Regions from separate parts of the Roseateles cavernae genome, predicted to be linked through region 1. Evidence: predicted binding sites of a transcription regulator. Region 1 holds the regulator's gene; each other region holds the start of a gene.
What was found. Region 1 encodes FNR, which switches genes on or off when oxygen is low (the NO sensors DNR and NnrR bind a similar motif). Its sites were predicted from a motif close to TTGATNNNNATCAA; they were not measured.
Positions count from the first base shown of each region.

Region 2: ABGI63_RS21360 (OmpW/AlkL family protein) is a predicted target of FNR. The motif match lies at 4,906-4,919, and genes of this name have one in related genera.
Region 3: cyoA (ubiquinol oxidase subunit II) is a predicted target of FNR. The motif match lies at 3,271-3,284, and genes of this name have one in related genera.

Region 1 covers NZ_JBDPLH010000012.1:51,623-58,724, reverse strand. The annotation lists gene clpA (ATP-dependent Clp protease ATP-binding subunit ClpA) at 1-642, opposite strand, end outside; gene clpS (ATP-dependent Clp protease adapter ClpS) at 639-1,007, opposite strand; gene ABGI63_RS23050 (cold-shock protein) at 1,229-1,477, shown strand; gene icd (NADP-dependent isocitrate dehydrogenase) at 1,522-2,775, opposite strand; gene ABGI63_RS23040 (sulfite exporter TauE/SafE family protein) at 2,879-3,583, opposite strand; gene hemN (oxygen-independent coproporphyrinogen III oxidase) at 3,586-4,995, opposite strand; gene fnr (fumarate/nitrate reduction transcriptional regulator Fnr) at 5,175-5,909, shown strand; gene ABGI63_RS23025 (hypothetical protein) at 5,911-6,153, opposite strand; gene ABGI63_RS23020 (hypothetical protein) at 6,153-6,404, opposite strand; gene ccoG (cytochrome c oxidase accessory protein CcoG) at 6,432-7,102, opposite strand, start outside.
Region 2 covers NZ_JBDPLH010000010.1:74,274-81,375, forward strand. The annotation lists gene ABGI63_RS21335 (GGDEF domain-containing response regulator) at 1-827, shown strand, start outside; gene ABGI63_RS21340 (HAD-IIB family hydrolase) at 832-1,617, opposite strand; S-adenosyl-L-homocysteine riboswitch at 1,688-1,785, shown strand; gene ahcY (adenosylhomocysteinase) at 1,864-3,285, shown strand; gene ABGI63_RS21350 (TlyA family RNA methyltransferase) at 3,292-4,023, shown strand; gene metF (methylenetetrahydrofolate reductase [NAD(P)H]) at 4,020-4,850, shown strand; gene ABGI63_RS21360 (OmpW/AlkL family protein) at 4,994-5,608, shown strand; gene ABGI63_RS21365 (low molecular weight protein-tyrosine-phosphatase) at 5,701-6,168, shown strand; gene ABGI63_RS21370 (hypothetical protein) at 6,411-6,851, shown strand; gene truD (tRNA pseudouridine(13) synthase TruD) at 6,877-7,102, opposite strand, start outside.
Region 3 covers NZ_JBDPLH010000002.1:144,223-151,324, forward strand. The annotation lists gene ABGI63_RS07495 (serine/threonine-protein kinase) at 1-844, shown strand, start outside; gene ABGI63_RS07500 (PEP-CTERM sorting domain-containing protein) at 937-1,926, shown strand; gene ABGI63_RS07505 (MFS transporter) at 1,928-3,238, opposite strand; gene cyoA (ubiquinol oxidase subunit II) at 3,344-4,405, shown strand; gene cyoB (cytochrome o ubiquinol oxidase subunit I) at 4,437-6,428, shown strand; gene cyoC (cytochrome o ubiquinol oxidase subunit III) at 6,443-7,066, shown strand; gene cyoD (cytochrome o ubiquinol oxidase subunit IV) at 7,063-7,102, shown strand, end outside.

The sequences.
Region 1 (7,102 bases):
GCGGCACAGGATCTGCACGACGCGCTCGACCTCGTGCTCGCGGCCGATCAGCGGATCGATCTTGCCGTCCTTGGCCAGCTGGTTGAGGTTTTGCGTGAACTGCTCCAGGGGCGAGCCCTTGCCGCCGCCCTGCGCCTCGGCCTCTTCGCGCTCGCTCTCGCCGCCGCCGCTGCCCTCCTGGCCCTTCGGAGGCTCGGGCGGCTCGCTCTTCTTGATACCGTGGGCGATGTAGTTGACGACGTCCAGCCGGGTCACGCCCTGCTGGTGCAGGTAGTAGACGGCGTGCGAGTCCTTCTCGCCGAAGATCGCGACCAGCACATTCGCGCCGGTCACTTCCTTCTTGCCGCTGCCGGTGGACTGCACATGCATGATGGCGCGCTGGATCACGCGCTGGAAGCCCAGCGTGGGCTGGGTATCCACTTCCTCGCTGCCGCCCACCGTGGGCGTGTTTTCCTTGATGAACTGCGCCAGGCTCTTGCGCAAATCATCGATATTGGCCGAACAGGCCCGCAGCACCTCGGCCGCAGACGGGTTGTCCAGCAAGGCCATCAGCAGGTGTTCGACGGTGATGAATTCGTGACGCTGCTGACGCGCTTCGACAAACGCCATGTGCAGGCTGACTTCAAGCTCTTGCGCAATCATGCGGCCTCCATAATGCACTGCAGGGGATGGCCGGCTCGCCTTGCGGCGGCCAGCACCAACTCAACCTTGGTGGCCGCCACGTCCTTGGTGAACACACCGCAAACGCCCCGGCCCTCATGGTGGATTTTCAGCATGATTTGGGTTGCAGTATCCAAGTCATGGCGAAAAAACTCTTGTAGCACCATGACGACAAACTCCATGGGCGTGAAATCATCATTGAGCAGCAGCACCTGGTACAGGCGCGGCGGCTCGGTTTTCTGCGCCACCCGTTCCAGCGTGGTGGTGCCGTCCGCATCGTCGCGGCCGGGCCCGACGCCCGGGGTTTTCACCGGCGGTTCGGGGGGCTTGTTGGGTAGATCGGGCATGGGCTGATTCTATAGAGTGGGGCCGGAGCGCGCCGCTGCAAGGGGATCTTCCGTCAAGCATTCCACAAGCACTGCGGGATATGGGGGCGAGCTGCGCGCCTTTTCAACGCCCGAACCCACCCATCCGTACAACTACCCCCCGGGCAGGCCCTGAATTGACAGCCGGTGGACCGCGCTTTGAGAATCCCGCCGGTACAAAAACCAGTGGGGTGGAGACGGTTATGGCAGTAGGAACGGTGAAATGGTTCAACGACGCCAAGGGCTTCGGCTTTCTTGAACCGGAGGCGGGCGGCGAGGATGTATTCGCCCATTTTTCGGCCATCCAGATGGAAGGCTTTCGTACGCTGCGCCAGGGTGGCCGGGTCAGCTTTGATCTGGTGCAAGGCCCCAAGGGGCAACTGGCACAGAACATCCGCCCGCTGGACGAGGCCGAGCTGATGCAGGAAAGCGAGGCGCTGCGCGCCGCCTGAGGCGGCACGCAGCTCAGATCCGGCACCCTGCCGGATGGGAAGTTCTACATCTGGTCGATCATGACCTGGCCGAAACCGGAGCAGGAGACCTGGGTCGCGCCGTCCATCAGGCGGGCGAAGTCATAGGTGACCTTTTTGCTGGCGATGGCCTTTTCCAGCGAGCTGATGATCAGGTCGGCGGCGGCCGTCCAGCCCATATGGCGCAGCATCATCTCGGCCGACAGGATTTCGCTGCCCGGGTTGACATAGTCCTTGCCGGCATACTTCGGCGCGGTGCCATGGGTGGCTTCGAAGCAGGCCACCGAGTCCGACATATTGGCGCCGGGCGCGATGCCGATACCGCCGACCTGGGCGGCCAGCGCATCGGAGATGTAGTCGCCGTTGAGGTTCAGCGTCGCGACCACCGAGTACTCGGCCGGACGCAGCAGGATCTGCTGCAGGAAGGCGTCGGCGATCGAATCCTTGATCGTGATGTCCTTGCCGCTCTTCGGGCTCTTGAACTTGCACCAGGGGCCGCCGTCGATCAGCTCGGCGCCGAATTCCTTTTGCGCCAGGCTGTAGGCCCAGTCACGGAAGCCACCCTCGGTGTACTTCATGATATTGCCCTTGTGCACGATGGTGACGCTGGGCTTGTCGTTGTCGATCGCGTACTGGATGGCCTTGCGCACCAGGCGCTCGGTGCCTTCACGCGAAACCGGCTTGATGCCGATGCCCGAGGTATCGGGGAAGCGGATCTTCTTGACGCCCATCTCCTCCTGCAGGAACTTGATCAGCTTCCTGGCCTTGTCGCTCTCGGCCTCGTACTCGATGCCGGCGTAAATGTCTTCCGAGTTCTCGCGGAAGATCACCATATGGGTCTTCTCGGGCTCCTTCAGCGGCGAGGGCACGCCCTTGAAATACTGCACCGGACGCAGGCAGACATACAGGTCCAGTTCCTGGCGCAGCGCGACGTTCAGCGAACGGATGCCGCCGCCGACCGGCGTGGTCAGCGGCCCCTTGATCGAGACCACATACTCGCGCAGCACCTCCAGCGTCTCGGCCGGCAGCCAGACATCGGGGCCGTAGACCTGGGTGGCCTTCTCGCCGGCATAGATCTCCATCCAGTGGATCTTCTTCTGGCCGCCGTAGGCCTTGGCCACCGCCGCATCGACCACCTTGATCATCACCGGTGTGATGTCGAAACCGGTGCCATCGCCCTCGATGAAGGGAATGATGGGCTGATCGGGCACATTCAGGGAGAAGTCGGCGTTGACGGTGATCTTCTGCCCGCCCTCGGGCACCTTGATGTGTTGATACATGTGTGGTCTGCTCCGCGCAAAGCGCAAGGGGTGAAACGACTGAGGCGCCGATTCTATGCCGGCAAGTCCGGCGAAGGGCTCAAGTCTTATATAAGTGTTGGACTCAAAAAGCGCGACCACACCAGTCGGCGATCTGCACCCAGACCCCATGGCCCAGCGCGAAAACCGAGGCCGCCGCCAGACCCAGCCCGGCCAGCCGGATCGCCCAGACCAGGCCGCCCTCCCCGACCCCGAACAGGCGGCGCAGCAACGCCGGCCCGAGCACCAGACCCAGGCCGGAGCCGGCGGCGAACGCCGTCATCACCAGCGCCCCCTGCGCCGGCCCCGAGGCCAGCGCCGCCACCACCAGGGCCGACTGCAGCAGGCCGCAGGGCCAGGCCAGCCAGGCCAGGCCGCCCAGCAGCGCGCGGGTGGGCCGGGCCCCTCCCAGCACCGCCTGACCGGGCCGCAGCCCCGCCAGCGACACGCTGGTTTCGCGCGAGACCCGCTGGCCGAGGTTCTCCAGCCAGGCCGGCTGGCGCCCGCGCCACAGCAGATAAAGCCCCAGGCCCAGCGCCGCCATATGCACCATCAGCCACAGCGGCCGCAGCACCGCGGTGGCCTGGCCCAGCTGCGCGGCCCAGCCGACGCTGGCGGCCGCCAGCGCACCGCCGGCGGCGTAGCTGAGCCAGCGCCCGAGCTGGAACGAGGCCATCGCGCGCGGCGCGCCGCCGCTCAGGCCGGCGCAGGCCGCGCCGCACATCGCCAGGCAATGGGGGGAACCGGCCAGGCCCATCAGCAGGGCCGAGCCGGCAAGAGCTGCATCCATGCTCAGATGATCTTAGAAAAGCGCTCTCTTGTGCGATCGGCCTGCAGATAACGGTCGAACACCATCGCGACGGCCCGCACGAAGTACCAGCCCAGCGCCGTCACCTCGATCGCGTCCGGCGTGATCGTGACCATGCCGGCCTGCTGCAGCGGAGCCAGCCGCTCCAGCTCGGGCCGGAAGTACTCGCCCACCTTGATCAGATGGGCCAGCTCGATCGACTCGAATTCGACCCGGCCCTGGCACATCAGCGCCATGATCATCGCGCGGCGCAGCAGGTCGTCGCGCGTCAGCGCCAGGCCGCGCACCACCGGCAACTGGCCCTGGCGCAGCGCGTCGTAGTACTCGGGCAAGGTCTTGGCGTTCTGGCTGTAGGTGGCACCGACCCGGCCGATGGCCGAGACGCCCAGCCCGATCAGGTCGCAGTCGGCCTGGGTGCTGTAGCCCTGGAAATTGCGGTGCAGGCGCCCCTGGCGCTTGGCCACCGCCAGCGAGTCGGTCGGCAAGGCGAAATGATCCATGCCGATATAGCTGTAGCCCTGGGCAATGAAACCGCTGATCGCCCCCGAGAGCATGTGCAGCTTGTCGGCGGCCGGCGGCAACTGGGTGATGTCGATGCGGCGCTGCGGCTTGAAGCGCTGCGGCAGATGGGCATAGCCGTAGAGCGCGATGCGGTCGGGCCGCAGCGCCGCGACCTGGGCGACGGTGCGGGCAAAAGACTCGGGGGTCTGCAGCGGCAGGCCGTAGATCAGGTCGACATTGGTCGACTCGAAGCCCAGCGCGCGGGCCTGGCTCATCAGGCTGGCCACGCTGTCAAAGCTCTGGATGCGGTGCACCGCCTTCTGCACCTCGGCATCGAAGTCCTGCACGCCGAAGCTCAGCCGGTTGAAGCCCAGGCTGCGCAGATGCGTCAGGCGCTGCTCGGTGACGGTGCGCGGGTCGACTTCGATCGAGATCTCGGCGCCGGCCGCCAGCTTGAAGCGGCTGCGCAGGTCCAGCATCAGCTGGCTCAGCTCGGCATCGCTCAGAAAGGTCGGCGAGCCGCCCCCCAGATGCAGCTGCGACACGGTCTGTGCACGGCCCAGATGGGCCAGTGTCAGGTCCATCTCGGTGTTCAGGGCCTGCAGATACTCGCCGGCGCGCTCATGGTGGCGGGTGATGACCTTGTTGCAGGCGCAGTAGTAGCAGACCGATTCGCAGAACGGCACATGCACATAGACCGACAGCGGCGTGCCGCCGCCGACCAGCGAGCCGCTGGCGCGCTGGGCCAACGCCTGTTCGTACTGGGCCACCGTGAAGGCCTCGACGAAACGGTCGGCGGTCGGGTAGGAGGTGTAGCGCGGGCCGGCCACGTCGTAGCGACGCAGCAGTTCTTCGCTGATTCCGAGAGCTGTGGCGGTGGTGCTGTTTGGCATGTCCGCCACTGTGCCAAGCCTAGCTGGCGGGCAATTGACCTGCATCAAGCTTGCTGCGTATGGCCCCGACAACAATCACGGCAACCTTGAGGAACATCATGCTGACACCCCTCCACTCTTCGCCCAAGCCGGACACTGGCACGGAAGGCGGCGGCCCCGGACAGACCATAATGCGCGGCATGAGCACCGCACCCGCCATCAAGATCGAGCCCTTCAAGGTCGCCTGCTCCAGCTGCAATCTGCGCGAGCTGTGCCTGCCGGTGGGCCTGTCCAAGCCCGATCTGGAGCAGCTCGACAGCCTGGTGGCGACGCGCCGTCAGGTCGCGCGCGGCGACACCTTGTTCCGCACCGGCGATGCCTTCCAGTCGCTCTATGCGGTGCGCACCGGCTTCTTCAAGACCTGCGTGTCGTCCGAGGACGGCCGCGACCAGGTCACCGGCTTCCAGATGGCCGGCGAGCTGCTGGGGCTGGACGGCATCAGCAATGACCGCCACAGCTGCGATGCGGTGGCGCTGGAAGACTCCCAGGTCTGCGTGATCCCCTATGAGCAGCTCGAGGAGCTGTCGCGCGAATTCACCGATCTGCAGCACCAGTTCCACAAGATCATGAGCCGCGAGATCGTGCGCGACCATGGCGTGATGCTGCTGCTGGGCAGCATGCGGGCCGAGGAGCGCCTGGCCGCCTTTCTGCTGAACCTGACCCAGCGCCTGCAGGCGCGCGGCTTCTCGGCCTCCAGCCTGGTGCTGCGCATGACGCGCGAGGAAATCGGCAGCTATCTGGGCCTGAAGCTGGAGACCGTGTCGCGCACCTTCTCCAAGTTCCAGGAAGAGGGCCTGCTGGACGTCAAGCAGCGCCAGATCCAGATCCTCGACCAGGCCGGCCTGCAGCGCCTGGTGAACAGCAGCAACTGCTGATTCAGCGCGAAGAAGCCGGCGGCAAGCCGGCCAGCCACAGGCTCAACGCCGAGCTCAGCCCGGTCACGATCCAGAAGCCCAGAAAGCCCAGCGTGTAGATGCTGGTGCTGGACAGTGCGCTGGCCTCGGCCAGCGCGGCCGGATCAAGCAGGCTGAAGACCAGCACCTCCAGCACCCCCGCCATCAGGAACGAGGGCCACAGAATGGCCATGACCAGGCGCGAGCGCCGTGATGGCTCGTCCATCAGCGTCCCCCGGTGGCCGCATGGTTGCGGGCCTTCATCGCCGGGGTCTGCGCCGAACTCGGCGCCGCATCGCTGCCGGCGCTGGCCTGGGCCGGCACCACCTCGATCACCGGGTCCGGGTGGGTGATCGCCAGCGCCAGCGTCACAAAGGAGGCGACCACCACCACGCTGGGGCCGCCGATCACCAGCCACATCATCGATTCGCGCCACCAGGGTCGGTTCGGCGCGCTGCTTGCTTGCGGTTCACTCATATTTGCTCCTGCGGGACGCCGCCACGCTCAGCGCGGCACGACAAAGGTTGACTTCTCGCTCAAGGCGTAGGCGGACTGCTCGTCCGTCCCGGCCTCGCGCTCGATCGCGAAACGGATCTCATGGGCGCCGCTGCCGGCCTGGGCCGCGCTCTGCGGCGGCACCCGCAAGGCCACCGAGACCCAGCGGGCCTCGGCCGGCCCGACCTCCAGCCGCACCGGCTGCGCGGTGGCCAGCCCGGGCAGGCCCTCGGCCGCGATGCGGTAGTGCTGCACGGCCTCGGTGGTGTTCATGATCTGCAGCCGGTAGACGTTCTCGATGAAGCCGTCGTCGACCAGGCGCGCCAGCGCGCCGCGATCACGCACCACATCGACCTTGAAGGGCGCGCGCAGCGCCAGGCTGGCGAACAGGCCGGCGGTGATCAGCAGCAGCACCGCGCCATAGATCAACACCCGCGGCCGGAAGATGCGCAGCAGCCTTTCGCCGCGGCTCAGATGCTGGGACAGGCCGTTCTCGGTGTCGTAGCGGATCAGGCCGCGCGGATAGTTCATCTTGTCCATCACGCTGTCGCAGACATCGATGCAGGCGGCGCAGCCTATGCATTCGTACTGCAGGCCCTTGCGGATGTCGATGCCGGTCGGGCAGACCTGCACGCACAGGGTGCAGTCGATGCACGAGCCCAGGCCCAGCGCGGTCGGAT
Region 2 (7,102 bases), on a different contig from region 1:
GCCATGACGGCTACTGGGTGGCCAGCCAGCTGCGCGCCAGCGAGGCCGGTGGCTGGACGCCGATCATCTTCCTGTCCAGCCGCGACCAGGACCAGGATCTCTGGCAGGGCATCGAGTCCGGCGGCGACGACTATCTGGTCAAGCCGGTGTCCACCACGGTGCTGCAGGCCAAGCTGCGCGCGATGCAGCGCCTGCGCCGCATGCAGACGCGGCTGATCGAGCTCTCGGACGAGTTGCGTCTGGCCAATGAGCAGCTGACCAAGCTCAGCAACGAGGACGCGCTGACCCGGCTGCCGAATCGCCGCGCTTTCGATATGCGGCTGCAGCACGAGATCCTCTGCGCCCGGCGCGACCAGCAGCCGCTGACCCTGGTGCTCTGCGATATCGATCATTTCAAGGGCTATAACGACCGGCTCGGCCATGTCGAGGGCGATGCCTGTCTGCAGCGCATGGCCGCGCTGCTGCAGGAGACCTGCCGGCGCCCGCGCGACTGCGCGGCCCGCTATGGCGGCGAGGAGTTCGGGCTGATACTGCCCGGCACGCCACGCTCAGGCGCGATGACATTTGCGCGCGCGGTGCTGCGCACCTTGGCGCTGACCGCGATGCCGCATCCGGGCTCGGCCGTCGCGCCCTATGTGACCCTGTCGGGCGGCATCACCACCTGCACGCCCGACGAGAGCACGACCCTGGAGGGCCTGCTGCGCCGCGCCGACGATGCGCTCTACGCCGCCAAATCGCGCGGGCGCAACCGCTTCTTCAGCTTCGAGATGCAGATGGACACGCTGGAGCAGCGTGGCAACACGGCCTGGGGCGGGCTGGTGCCTTGAACCGTCAAGCCTGGCGGGCCAGCAGCAGGCGCTGAGCCAGCTCCGCGAAGCCCCGGCCGCGCTCACCGTCGGTGACATAGGCCGGCAAGCGCTGCAGCTGCGGCACGAAGCGCGCGATATTGGCCACCCCGACCGACAGCGGCACGCGCTCGAACATCAGCTGGTCATTGGTCGAGTCACCGACATAGACCCAGTCGCCCGCGTCGAAGTCCAGGCCCAGCGCGGTCGGCACCGCCCATTGCGCGGCGGTCCATTTGCTGTGCTCACCGATCCAGCCATTGATGTGGATGGAGCTGACGGTGGCGGTCAACCCATGCTCGCGCATCACCGCACAGGCCTGCGCGATCTGGGCCGGCGCCAGATGGGTGAACTCGCTGTGGTCGATCGCGATATCGGTCAGCCGCCCCGGGCTGTCGGTCGCCAGGCGGGCGCCCGGCACGCGCGCCAGCACCTCGGCCGCACAGGCCTGCAGCCGGGCGAAGTTGACCGTGCGCGTCGCCTCGTCCTGGCTGAAGTCGCGGCGCAGCGCGCCGCTCTCATTGCGCAGCATCACCGAGCCGTTCTCGGCCACGATGGCGGCCACCGGCCAAGCCAGCGCGAAGGGCTCGCTCCAGCCGGCCGGGCGGCCGGTGATCGCGATGACCGGCAGGCCGGCGGCGCGCAGCTCGTGCAGCGCCCGCAAGGCCTCGGGAGCGATCGCGCCGTCGGCGGTCAGGGTGTCGTCGATGTCGGTGAGCACGCCGCGCACGGCACGCAAGGCCGCCGGGGGGCAAAGATTCAAAGGCTGCATGGGCCAGGATTGTCGTCAATCCCGGCGCTATTCCACGCCAGAGCCGTGCGGCTTGCGGCTAGAATTCAAGCCTTCCGAGGAGCGTTGCAACCTCAGCTCCCATTGAGGCCAGGCTCGGATCGTCTTGAAGCGTTGATCTTCAGACCCCTGCAACCGCGCTCACCCGCAATGTCTCGCGTGGGTGACCGTTTTTTGACTCTGACGTCCCACCGGCATTGCGGCTTCAAACATGAAGGAGCTTTTGCAATGACGACGCTGTCCGCTGACCAATACCATATCGCCGACCTGAGCCTGGCCGCCTGGGGCCGCAAGGAACTGAGCATCGCCGAGAGCGAGATGCCCGCGCTGATGGCCATCCGCAAGGAATACGCCGCCAGCCAGCCGCTCAAGGGCGCGCGCATCACCGGCTCGCTGCACATGACCATCCAGACCGGCGTGCTGGTCGAGACCCTGCAGGCGCTGGGCGCCGAGGTGCGCTGGGCCTCCTGCAATATCTTCTCGACCCAGGACCACGCCGCCGCCGCGCTGGTGGCCGCCGGCACGCCGGTGTTTGCCTACAAGGGCGAGACGCTGGAAGACTACTGGGACTACACCCACCGCATCTTCGAATTCGCCGGCAAGGGCCAGCCGGGCGAAGGCCCGAACATGATCCTCGACGACGGCGGCGACGCGACGCTGCTGATGCATCTGGGCCAGAAGGCCGAGAAGGATCTGAGCGTGCTGGCCAAGCCGGGCAGCGAGGAGGAGCGCATCCTGTTCGCCGCGATCAAGGCCAAGATCGCCGTTGACGCCACCTGGTACACCCGCAAGAGCGCCGAGATCATCGGCGTGACCGAGGAGACCACCACCGGCGTGCACCGCCTGAAGGAGATGAGCGCCAAGGGCAGCCTGCTGTTCCGCGCGATCAATGTCAACGACTCGGTCACCAAGAGCAAGTTCGACAACCTCTACGGCTGCCGCGAGTCGCTGGTGGACGGCATCAAGCGCGCCACCGACGTGATGATCGCCGGCAAGATCGCCGTGATCGCCGGCTATGGCGATGTGGGCAAGGGCTCGGCCCAGGCCATGCGTGCGCTGTCGGCCCAGGTCTGGGTCACCGAAATCGACCCGATCTGCGCGCTGCAGGCCGCGATGGAAGGCTACCGCGTCGTGACGATGGAATACGCCGCCGACAAGGCCGACATCTTCGTGACGACGACCGGCAACAAGGGCGTGATCCGCCACGAGCACATGGCCGCGATGAAGCACAACGCCATCGTCTGCAATATCGGCCACTTCGACAACGAGATCGACATCGCCTCGATCGAGAAGTATGAGTGGGAAGAGATCAAGCCCCAGGTCGATCATGTGATCTTCCCGGACGGCAAACGCATCATCCTCTTGGCCAAGGGCCGCCTGGTGAACCTGGGCTGCGGCACGGGCCACCCGAGCTATGTGATGAGCTCCTCGTTCGCGAATCAGACCATCGCCCAGATCGAGCTATTCGCCCACAAGGACGCCTACGACATCGGCAAGGTCTATGTGCTGCCCAAGCACCTGGACGAGAAGGTCGCGCGCCTGCAGCTGGTCACGCTGAATGCCCAGCTCAGCGAGCTGACGGACGAGCAGGCCGCCTATATCGGCGTGCCCAAGCAAGGTCCGTTCAAGCCCGACACCTACCGCTACTGAGAGCCGATGCGCGCGGATCAGTTGCTCGTCGCCCAAGGCCTGGCGCCGACGCGCTCGGCCGCCCAGCGGCTGATCGAGAACGGCGCGGCCGAGTGGGCCTCCGGCAAGGGCTGGGTCGCCGTCCGCAAGGCCGGCGAGGACATCCCCGAGACGGCGCAGTTCCGCATCACCGATGACGCGGAGCTGCGCTACGTCTCGCGCGGCGGGCTCAAGCTCGAAGGCGCGCTGAAGGCCAGCGGGCTGGCCCTCGGCGGGCTGACCGTGCTGGACATCGGCCAGAGCACCGGCGGCTTCACCGACTGTCTGCTGAAAAGCGGCGCCGCTCAGGTGATCGGCATCGATGTCGGCCATGGCCAGCTGCATGCCGGCCTGGCGGGCGACCCGCGGGTGCAGGCCATCGAGGGCATGCATGTGCGGCAGTACCAGCCGGCGCAGCGCTTTGCGCTGATCGTCGGCGACCTGAGCTTCATCTCGATGCTGGGCGAGCTGCCGCGCCTGGCGCCCTGGCTGGCGCCGGGGGGCCAGGTCTTGCTGCTGATCAAGCCGCAGTTCGAGCTGGGGCCCAAGGCCCTGGGCCGCGGCGGCCTGGTGCGCGATGCGGCCCAGTACCCGCTGCTGGAGATCCGGGCACGCGAGGCCGCAGCGGCGCTGGGCTGGCAGGTGCGCGGCTATTTCGAGAGCGCCATCACCGGGGGTGATGGCAATAAAGAGTTCTTCTTGTGGGCACAACAACCATGACGACCGCTGTCAGTTTCGAATTCTTCCCGCCCAACACGCCGGTGGGCGCCGAGAAGCTGAAGACCGTGGTGCAGGACTTGAGCGTCCTGCAGCCGCAGTACTTCAGCGTCACCTATGGTGCCGGCGGCTCCACCCGCGACAAGACCCTGGCCACCGTGATGGACATCGCGGCCATGGGTCATGAGGCCGCGCCGCATCTGAGCTGTGTCGGCTCGACGCGCGAGAACATCGCCGAGATCCTGGCCACCTACCGGGCCCAGAACATCCGCCGCGTGGTCGCGCTGCGCGGCGACCTGCCCAGCGGCACGGCCACGGCCGGCGAGTTCCGTTATGCGGCCGAGCTGGTGCGCTTCATCCGCGAGACCCAGGGCCCGGACTGGAAGATCGAGGTCGCGGCCTATCCCGAGTACCACCCGCAGCAGCGCTACGCGGCGCGCGATCTGCAGCACTTCGCCGACAAGATGCGCGCCGGCGCCAGCGCCGCGATCACGCAGTTCTTCTTCAACCCCGACGCCTATTTCAACTTCGTGGACGAGGTGCGGGCCCTGGGTGTGGACGCACCCATCATCCCGGGCATCATGCCCTTCCACAACTACGCCCGTATCGCCCAGTTCGCCCAGCGCGACGGCATCGAGATCCCGCGCTGGGTGGCGCTGAAGATGGAAGGCTATATGGACGACGCGGCCTCGATCCGCGCCTTCGGCCTGGACGTGATGACGCGGGTCTGCGAGCGCCTGATTGCCGGCGGCGTGCCGGCCATCCACTTCTATACGCTGAACCAGTCGGCACTGACCCTGGAGTTGTGCAAACGCCTCAGACTCGGCTGACAAGCTTGAGCCAGCGCAAACTCCACCGGCCCTCCTCGCGAGGGCTTTTTTTCGCTTGCGTCAGATCAAGTGGTAAGCCGTGCCGCGCGCCTCCAATAGCTTCATCGGGACCACGCAGGTCCCATCAACAAGGAGTTATTGCCATGTCGTCCAAGAAGTTCGTCCTCGCCACCCTCGCCGCTCTCAGCCTGGCCGGCACCGCCCAGGCCCAGGCCGTGCAAGAGCCCTGGCTGGTGCGCGTGCGTGCCGTGCATCTCGACGCGGCCAACAAGGACAGCACCGGTCTGGGCCTGGCGATCAATAACAAGACCATTCCTGAAGTCGACATCAGCTATTTCTTCACGCCGAACATCGCAGCCGAGCTGGTCCTGACCTATCCGCAAAAGCACGACCTGAAGGCCGGCGGCGCCAAGATCGGCTCGCTCAAGCATCTGCCGCCGACCCTGAGCCTGCAGTACCACTTCGCACCCACCGCGAGCTTCCGCCCCTATATCGGCGCCGGCCTGAACTACACCCGCTTCTCCAGCGTCAACTTCGCGCCGTCCGTGGTCAACGCGCTGGCCCCCAGCATCAAGAAGAACAGCTACGGCCTGTCGCTGCAGGTCGGCGCCGATATCGAGCTGGCCAAGAACCTCTACCTGAACGTCGACGTCAAGAAGGTGCAGATCGACACCACCGTCTACTCGCACGGCCAGTCGGCCGGCAAGTTCAAGGTCGACCCGCTGCTGGTCGGCGTGGGTCTGGGCTGGCGCTTCTAAGCCCCCCACCCCGAAGAAAAGCCGTGCGGCTCGGCCGCACGGCTGAGCCACGGACAATCGGCGCCCTGAGACTTCATTTCTGGGGCCTGCCGATGTCCGTTCACCGCATCCTCTTCTTCTGCATGGGCAATATCTGCCGCAGCCCCACCGCCGAGGGCGTGATGCGCGCCAAGCTGGCGGCAGCAAGGCTGGACATCGAGGTGGACTCCGCCGGCACCCATGGCTATCACATCGGCGCGCCGCCCGACCCGCGCAGCCAGCAGCATGCCGAGCGACGCGGCTATGAGCTGGGCGCGCTGCGTGCCCGCCAACTCGTCGCGGCAGACTTCGAGCACTTCGACCTCGTGCTGGCGATGGACGGCGACAACCTCAGCCTCGCCGAGCGTCTGTGCCCGCCGGCGCAGCGGTACCGGCTGAAGCTGCTGATGGATTACGCTCCGCACGCCGGCAGCCCTCATGTGCCCGACCCCTACTACGGTGGCGATGCAGGGTTCGAGGAGGTGCTGGATCTGGTGGAAGCAGCCTGCGACGGGCTGATCGCGGCGCTGCGCCATCGGTGAGTGCACCGTCGCTGCAGAGCTGCGGGGCGGTTTTGCAGCGGAAAGCGCCTAACGCGTGCGGGTTCTTCTGCCGACCTTCAGCTAGGCCCCCCGCTTCAGCCCATGTCAGTTTCGGACGGCCGCCACCCGTGGCGGGGCCCTTGACGACGATTCGCCGGGCCTCCAGGCAAAATCCGCATGATCGGGGCGAGCCTGGCCTCAGGCCTGCCGGGAAGCCCACCTTGAAGAATGGAGCAGCATCAATGGCACTGACGAAGAAGGGCGAGTTCTGGTACGGGACGACGTCCGGCGACACCCAAGCCGAGCTGCGCAGCTACAGCATTGCGAATCGCCATGAGGCCGTCCGGTTTGCCGCGTCCAAATGCGATTGCGGGTGCCGGACCTTCGCGCTGCAGACCGATGAGGAAGCCGGCGTGGCCATCCGCACCTGCACCGACTGCGGGCAGGAACACCTGATGGGCGACAGCGCGGACTACGTTGAAGAAGCCGCGCCCGAGGCGCACGAGTGCGTGTGCGAGAACGAGGTGTTCGAGCTGATGTCAGGCGTCTCCGTCTACGAGGGCACGCATGACGTGCGCTGGTACTACATCGCTTGCCGCTGCGTGGAATGCAATCTGGTCGGGGTCTTCGCAGACTGGAAGTGTGAAGCGGGTGATGCGGCGGCCTTCCTCGCCAAGGTATGAGCGGCCGAACCCCGTGAGGGCCCCGTCATTCGACAGCCGCAGGCTCGGTGTGCCGCTCAGGCTCCGTGGTGTGGAGGATTTCGTTCAGCACGGACGTGGCGTAAGTCCCGGCGGGCAAAGAGAACGTGAGCAGCAGTTGATCGGCTTGCGGCCATTCCCATGACAGGTCCACCGGCCTGGCCACCAGGGCGCGGCGCTCCTGGTCCAGACCGGCGTGCTCCATGCCGTTGCACAAGCCGGCGTGACGTTCG
Region 3 (7,102 bases), on a different contig from region 1:
GGCGCTGGCCGCCTACCGCCGCACGCTGGCCATCTTCGAGCAGCTGGGCCGCGCCGAGGACCTGGACGCGCTGGTGATACGCGGCAATACCGGCACGCTGGCGCTGCGCCTGGGGCGGCTGGCCGAGGCCGAACCGGTGCTGAAGAGCGCCTTCGAGGCGCAGCGCCGGCGCGGCGGCGATTCGGCGGCGGTGGCGGCCGCGATGGGCATGTATGGCGCGGTGCTGAGCCAGCGCGAGCGCTGGGGCGAGGCCTTGCCGGTGCTGCGCGAAGCCCTGGGCCTTGCCGAGCGCTTTGCCGGCCCGGCCAGCCCGCTGGCGCTGCGCGGCCGGCTGTTCCTGGTCGAGGCCCAGCTGGGCTCGGGCGATCTGGCCGGGGCCGCTGCCGGCCTCGAGGCGGCCCAGGCCCGGCTGGCCGAGCGTTTGGGGACTGGCCATCTGCTGGCCCGGCGCCTGGGCCTGCTGCGTGCCCGGCTGGCGGCGCAGCGCGGCGACCACGCCGGCGCCCGGCGGCAGTACGAGGCCCTGCTGGCGCCGCTGGAGGCTCTGGGCGCGCCGGCGCTGACGGCGCTGGCCGAGGCCCGGCTGGGTCTGGGCGAGGCCTTGCTGGCCCAGGACCGGGCGCCGGAGGCGGTGGCGCCGCTGCGCGCGGCGCTGCGGCTGCGCGAGCAGCTGCTGTGGGCGCAGTCCTGGGAGCTGGCCCTGGCCCGGCTGCGCCTGGGCCAGGCGCTGCAGCGCAGTGGCGGCCCCGGCGTCGGGGAGGCCGCCGCACTGCTGAGCGAGGGCCGGGCCGGCCTGCTGGCCCAGCTGGGCCCGGCGCACTCCCTGACCCGCCCGACCCCCTAGCTTGTGGGTGAGCGACCTGTCCGGGTCGGGCCGCGATTTGCGTATGCCCCGTGACAAGCCTTTTTGCTTGTCGTTACCCATGGGAGAAAATCATGAAGCCATCACTGTCAAGCCCGCTGCTGTCGCTGGGGCTCGCCGTCCTGGCCGGCCAGGCTGCTGCTCAGCAGCAAGTGCTGTCGGTCGGCCAGGCACCGGGAACGCCGGGCTATACCTATACCTACGGTGGGCTGGCCTATGACAGCAGCACCCGCTACAACCCTCAGCCCGGCAAGGTGCTGCAGATGAGCTGGCTGAAGGATGCGACCAATACCACCGGCCTGGTCTCGGCCGAGCTGGGCCGTCTGCGCGTGGCCGAGTTCGGCGCGGGCCGGGCCTATGCGACGGATGGCAGCCAGTTCGGCATCGGCGGCAATCTGCGCCAGGCCTCCTTCGAGGACACGCTGAGCCTGGATGGCGCGGGGCTCAATGCGAACACGGTGATGCGCATCGACTATCACTTCGGGGGCCGGGCCGGCGGGCGCATCGAGACCAATACAGAGTATGGCAACCGGCTGGACATCCTGGCCGAGCTGGCGATGGTTGTCGGCCCTCACGGCTTGCTGGTCACCGAGCGTACCTGGGCAACCCAGGACGTGCTGGCCGGCGGCCAGACGCGCAGCACGCTGGCCAGCAGCGGCATCTTCGATGTCAGCGCCACCGGTTTCAGCATGAGGTTGGGCCCGAAGCCGCAGTTCGGGAATTATCAGTTCGATGTGGAATGGCGTCTGGCGCTGCGGTCGCAATGCCTGTTCACGCTGTCGGCGCTGCCCCCGCATCTGCCGGCGCCGTCGGGCGGCTGCAGCTACAGTGCCGACTACGGCAATACCGCCAGCTTCATGGGCCTGAGCCTCTACGACGGTGTCAGCGGCGCGCTGCTCGACCCGGCCACCTACTACCTGCGCTCGGGCAGCGGCTTTGACTATGGCGAGGGCTTCGGCAACACGGCCCCGGTGCCCGAGCCGCAGAGCTGGGCCCTGCTGGCCCTGGGCCTCACCCTGCTGGGCTGGCGCCGGGCGCGCCAGTCGTCGTCGGCCGGGGGCTGAGTCAGTCGCGGGCGTTGCGCAGCCGGTTGGCGCGCAGCGCCAGCAGCGTGCAGGCCACGCCCGACAGCAGATAGAGCGTGACGGCAGCAAGGCCGAAGCGGGCCGACAGGCCCAGTGCCACCAGCGGCGCGAAGGCGGCGCCGATCAGCCAGGCCAGATCGGCTGTCAGCGCGGCGCCGGTGTAGCGCATGCGCGGCAGGAAGTTGGCCGTCACCGCGCCGGCCGCCTGGCCGTAGCTCAGGCCCAGCAGCACGAAGCCGAGCAGGATGAAGGCGTCCTGGCCCACCTGGCCGCCGTCCAGCAGCAGCGGCGCGAACAGGCTGAACACGCCGATGGCCGTCGCCAGCATGCCCAGGGTGCGGCGCCGGCCGATGCGGTCGGCCAGCAGGCCCGACAGCGGCATCGCGCCAGCCGCCAGCAGGGCGCCGACCACCTGCACGACCAGCACCTCGCCGACCGGGCGCTCCGAGAACAGCATGATCCAGGACAGCGGGAACACCGTGACGATGTGGAACAGCGCATAGCTGGCCAGCGCGGCAAAGGCGCCGATCAGCACATTGCTGCCCTGGCTGCGCAGCAACTCGCCGACATCGCAGGGCTCCAGTTCCTTGGCATCGAGCTCGCGCTCGTACTCATGGGTGACCACCAGGCGCAGCCGCGCGAACAGCGCCACCACATTGATCGCGAAGGCGGCGAAGAAGGGGAAGCGCCAACCCCAGTCGAGGAAGTCGTGCTCGGACATGCTGCCCCAGAGATAGGCAAACAGTCCGCAGGCGATCAGAAAGCCCAGCGGCGCGCCGAGCTGGCCCAGCATCGCATACCAGCCGCGGCGGTTTTCCGGTGCGTTCAGCGCCAGCAGCGAGGGCAGGCCGTCCCAGGAGCCGCCCAGGGCCAGGCCCTGGCCGATGCGGAACAGCGCCAGCAGCGCGATCGCGCCCAGGCCCAGGCTGTGATAGCTGGGCAGCAGGGCCATGCCGGCGGTCGAGCAGCCCAGCAGGAACAGCGCCGAGGCCAGCTTGGCGCTGCGGCCCCAGCGGCGCTGGATGGCCATGCCGGCCACCGTGCCTACCGGCCGCACGACGAAGGCAAAGGCGAACAGCGCGAAGGCGTACAGCGTGCCCTCCAGCCGGTCGGCGAAGGGGAAGAACACCGCCGGGAAGACCAGCACCGAGGCGATGCCGTAGACAAAGAAGTCGAAATACTCGGAGGCCCGGCCGATCACGACGCCGACGGCGATGTCGCCGGGCGCCAGGCTGTGCTCGGGCTGGGTGCCCTGGATGCCGGGATGGGTGAGGGTGTTACTGCTGGCCATGTCTCGCTTGCCTTGGACAAAATGTCCTATCGTTGATTTGGGTCAATCAAGATACATTTCCGACCGATGCGCAACTAGCGTTTTCCCGCCGGCCTGGTATTCCCGATGTCCCCAAAACCTTTAGTCGATACCACCTTAGCACGACTGGGCCTGCTGGCCCTGGCCCTGCCGCTGGGCGCCTGCAATATGGTGGTGATGAAACCCTCGGGCGATATCGCCCAGCAGCAGGCGCAGCTGATCGTCACCTCGACGATCCTGATGCTGATCATCATCGTGCCGGTGATCGCGCTGACCCTGCTGTTCGCCTGGCGCTACCGCCAGAACAACAAGTCCGCCACCTACAGCCCCGACTGGGACCACTCGACCCGGCTCGAGCTGGTGATCTGGGGCGCGCCGCTCTTGATCATCATCGCGCTGGGCGCGATCACCTGGATCAGCACCCACAAGCTCGACCCCTACCGGCCGCTGGACCGCATCGCCGAAGGCCGGCCGCTGCCGCAGGGCCAGGCGCCGCTGGTGGTCGAGGTCGTGGCGCTGGACTGGAAGTGGCTGTTCCTCTACCCCGAGCAGGGCATCGCGACGGTCAACGAGCTGGCCGCGCCGGTGGACCGGCCGATCCAGTTCAAGATCACCGCGTCCACGGTGATGAACTCCTTCTACATCCCGGCGCTGGCCGGCCAGATCTATGCGATGCCCGGCATGCAGACCATGCTGCATGCGGTGATCAACAAGCCCGGCGCGTTCGACGGCTTCTCGGCCAATTTCAGCGGCGATGGCTTCTCGCACATGCGCTTCAAGTTCCACGGCCTGTCCGAGGCTGGCTTCGAGCAGTGGGTGCAGAAGAACAAGGCCGAGGGCCAGGCCTTGACCCGCGCCGACTATCTGCAGCTGGAGCAGCCCAGCGCGCGCGAGCCGGTGCGCCGCTATGCGACGGTGGCTCCGGGCCTGTATGACGCGATCCTGAACCGCTGCGTCGACGGCAGCAAGATGTGCATGGCCCAGATGATGGCGATCGACGCCGCCGGCGGCCTGGGCAAGGGCAGCATTGCCGGCCTGTCGAGCAAGCCCTGGCGCAATGGTGACGAGCTTGCCGAGCGCCGCTATGTGGCCGCGCTGTGCACGCCCGAGAACGCCGGCGACTTCAGCCTCGCGCGCAGCCAGCCCTGACGCGAACCGGATACAGAGCGAGACCCTCTCCATGCAAGATTTCAACACGCTCCTGTTCGGCCGCCTCGGCCCGGATGCGATTCCCCATGACCCCATCATCTGGGCCACCTTCGCGATGGTGCTGCTGGGCGGCACGGCGCTGCTGGCCGTGATGACCAAGTACCGGGTCTGGGGCCCGCTGTGGCGCGACTGGATCACCAGCATCGACCACAAGAAGATAGGCATCATGTATATGGTGCTGGGCATCGTGATGCTGTTGCGCGGCTTCGCCGACGCGCTGCTGATGCGCATGCACCAGGCCATGGCCTTCGGCGACAACGCCGGCTTCCTGCCGCCGCACCACTACGACCAGATCTTCACGGCGCACGGCGTGATCATGATCTTCTTCGTCGCGATGCCGCTGGTGACCGGCTTCATGAACTACCTCGTGCCGCTGCAGATCGGTGCGCGCGATGTGGCCTTCCCCTTCCTGAACAACTTCAGCTTCTGGATGACCACGGCCGGCGCGGTGCTGATGATGATCTCGCTGTTCATCGGCGAGTTCGCGCGCACCGGCTGGCTGGCCTACCCGCCGCTGTCGGGCATTCTGCAGAGCCCGGGCGTCGGGGTCGACTACTACATCTGGGCCCTGCAGATCGCCGGGGTCGGCACCTCGCTGTCGGGCATCAACCTGATCGCCACCATCATCAAGATGCGGGCGCCGGGCATGACGATGATGAAGATGCCGGTGTTCACCTGGACCTCGCTGTGCACCAATGTGCTGATCGTCGCCGCCTTCCCGGTGCTGACGGCCGTGCTGGTGCTCTTGAGCCTGGACCGCTACGTCGGCACCAACTTCTTCACCAACGATCTTGGCGGCAACGCCATGATGTATGTGAACCTGATCTGGATCTGGGGTCACCCCGAGGTCTACATCCTGATCCTGCCCTGCTTCGGCATCTTCTCGGAGATCGTCTCGACCTTCAGCCGCAAGAAGCTGTTCGGCTATGCCTCGATGGTCTATGCGACGGTGGTGATCACCATCCTGTCCTACCTGGTCTGGCTGCACCACTTCTTCACGATGGGTTCGGGCGCCAGCGTCAACAGCTTCTTCGGCATCACGACGATGATCATCTCGATCCCGACCGGGGCCAAGATCTTCAACTGGCTGTTCACGATGTACCGCGGGCGCATCGAGTTCGAGGTGCCGATGCTGTGGACCATAGGCTTCATGATCACCTTCGTGATCGGTGGCATGACGGGTGTGCTGCTGGCGGTGCCGCCGGCCGACTTCGTGCTGCACAACAGTCTGTTCCTGATCGCCCACTTCCACAACGTCATCATCGGCGGCGTGCTGTTCGGCCTGTTCGCCGGCATCAGCTTCTGGTTCCCCAAGGCCTTTGGCTACAAGCTCGACCCGTTCTGGGGCAAGACCTCGTTCTGGTTCTGGCTGATCGGCTTCTGGATGGCTTTCATGCCGCTGTATGTGCTGGGCCTGATGGGTGTGACCCGCCGCATGAGCCATTTCGACGACCCCTCGCTGCAGATCTGGTTCCAGGTGGCGGCCTTCGGTGCGGTGCTGATCGCACTGGGCATTGCGGCCTTCCTGATCCAGCTGGTGGTCAGCTATATGCGCCGCGAACAGCTGCGCGACCACACCGGCGACCCCTGGGGTGGCCGCACGCTGGAGTGGTCGACCGCCTCGCCGCCGCCGGACTACAACTTCGCCTTCACGCCGGTCGTGCATGAGCTCGACGCCTGGCACGATATGAAGCAGCGCGGCGCGCAGCGCCCCGTCGCCGGCTTCAAGTCCATCCACATGCCCAAGAACACGGCGGCGGGCTTTGTCATCGCGGCGCTGTGCACGCTGTTCGGCTTCGCGATGGTCTGGCATATGTGGCTGGTGGCCGGCCTCAGTTTCGCGCTGACCGTGATCGCCTCCATCGTCCACACCTTCAACTACAAGCGCGACTTCTACATCCCCGCCGATGCGGTGACGCGCAGCGAAGACGCCCGCACAAAGGCCCTGGCGGCCCTGGCCTGAGAGCGATCCTGACCATGCACACCTCTCCCACGCTCACCGCCGGCAGCGCGCCGGTGTTCTACGACAGCGGCGACCACCACCCGCAGCAAGGCACGCTCCTGGGCTTCTGGCTCTATCTGATGAGCGACTGCCTGATCTTCGCGGTGCTGTTCGCGGTCTACGCGGTGCTGGGTCGCAGCTATGCGGCCGGCCCCTCGGGCGCCGATCTGTTCGATCTGCAGCTGGTCGCGGTCAATACCGCGATGCTGCTGTTCTCGTCCATCACCTACGGCCTGGCGATGATCGCGATGCAGCACGGCCGCAAGCGGGGCGTGCTGACCTGGCTGGCGATCACCGGCCTGTTCGGCCTGGCTTTTCTGGGCCTGGAGCTCTATGAGTTCCATCACCTGATCGCCCAGGGTGCCACGCCGCAGCGCAGCGCCTTCCTGTCGGCCTTCTTCACGCTGGTCGGCACCCACGGCCTGCACGTCACCTTCGGCATCATCTGGCTGCTCGTGCTGATGGTGCAGGTCAACAAGCTGGGCCTGACGGTCGAGAACAAGCGCCGCCTGATGTGCCTGTCGATGTTCTGGCACTTCCTGGACGTGGTCTGGATCGGCGTCTTCACCTTTGTCTATCTGATGGGAGTGCTGCCATGAGTCAGCAACACGGCGACCACCACCACGACGATCATC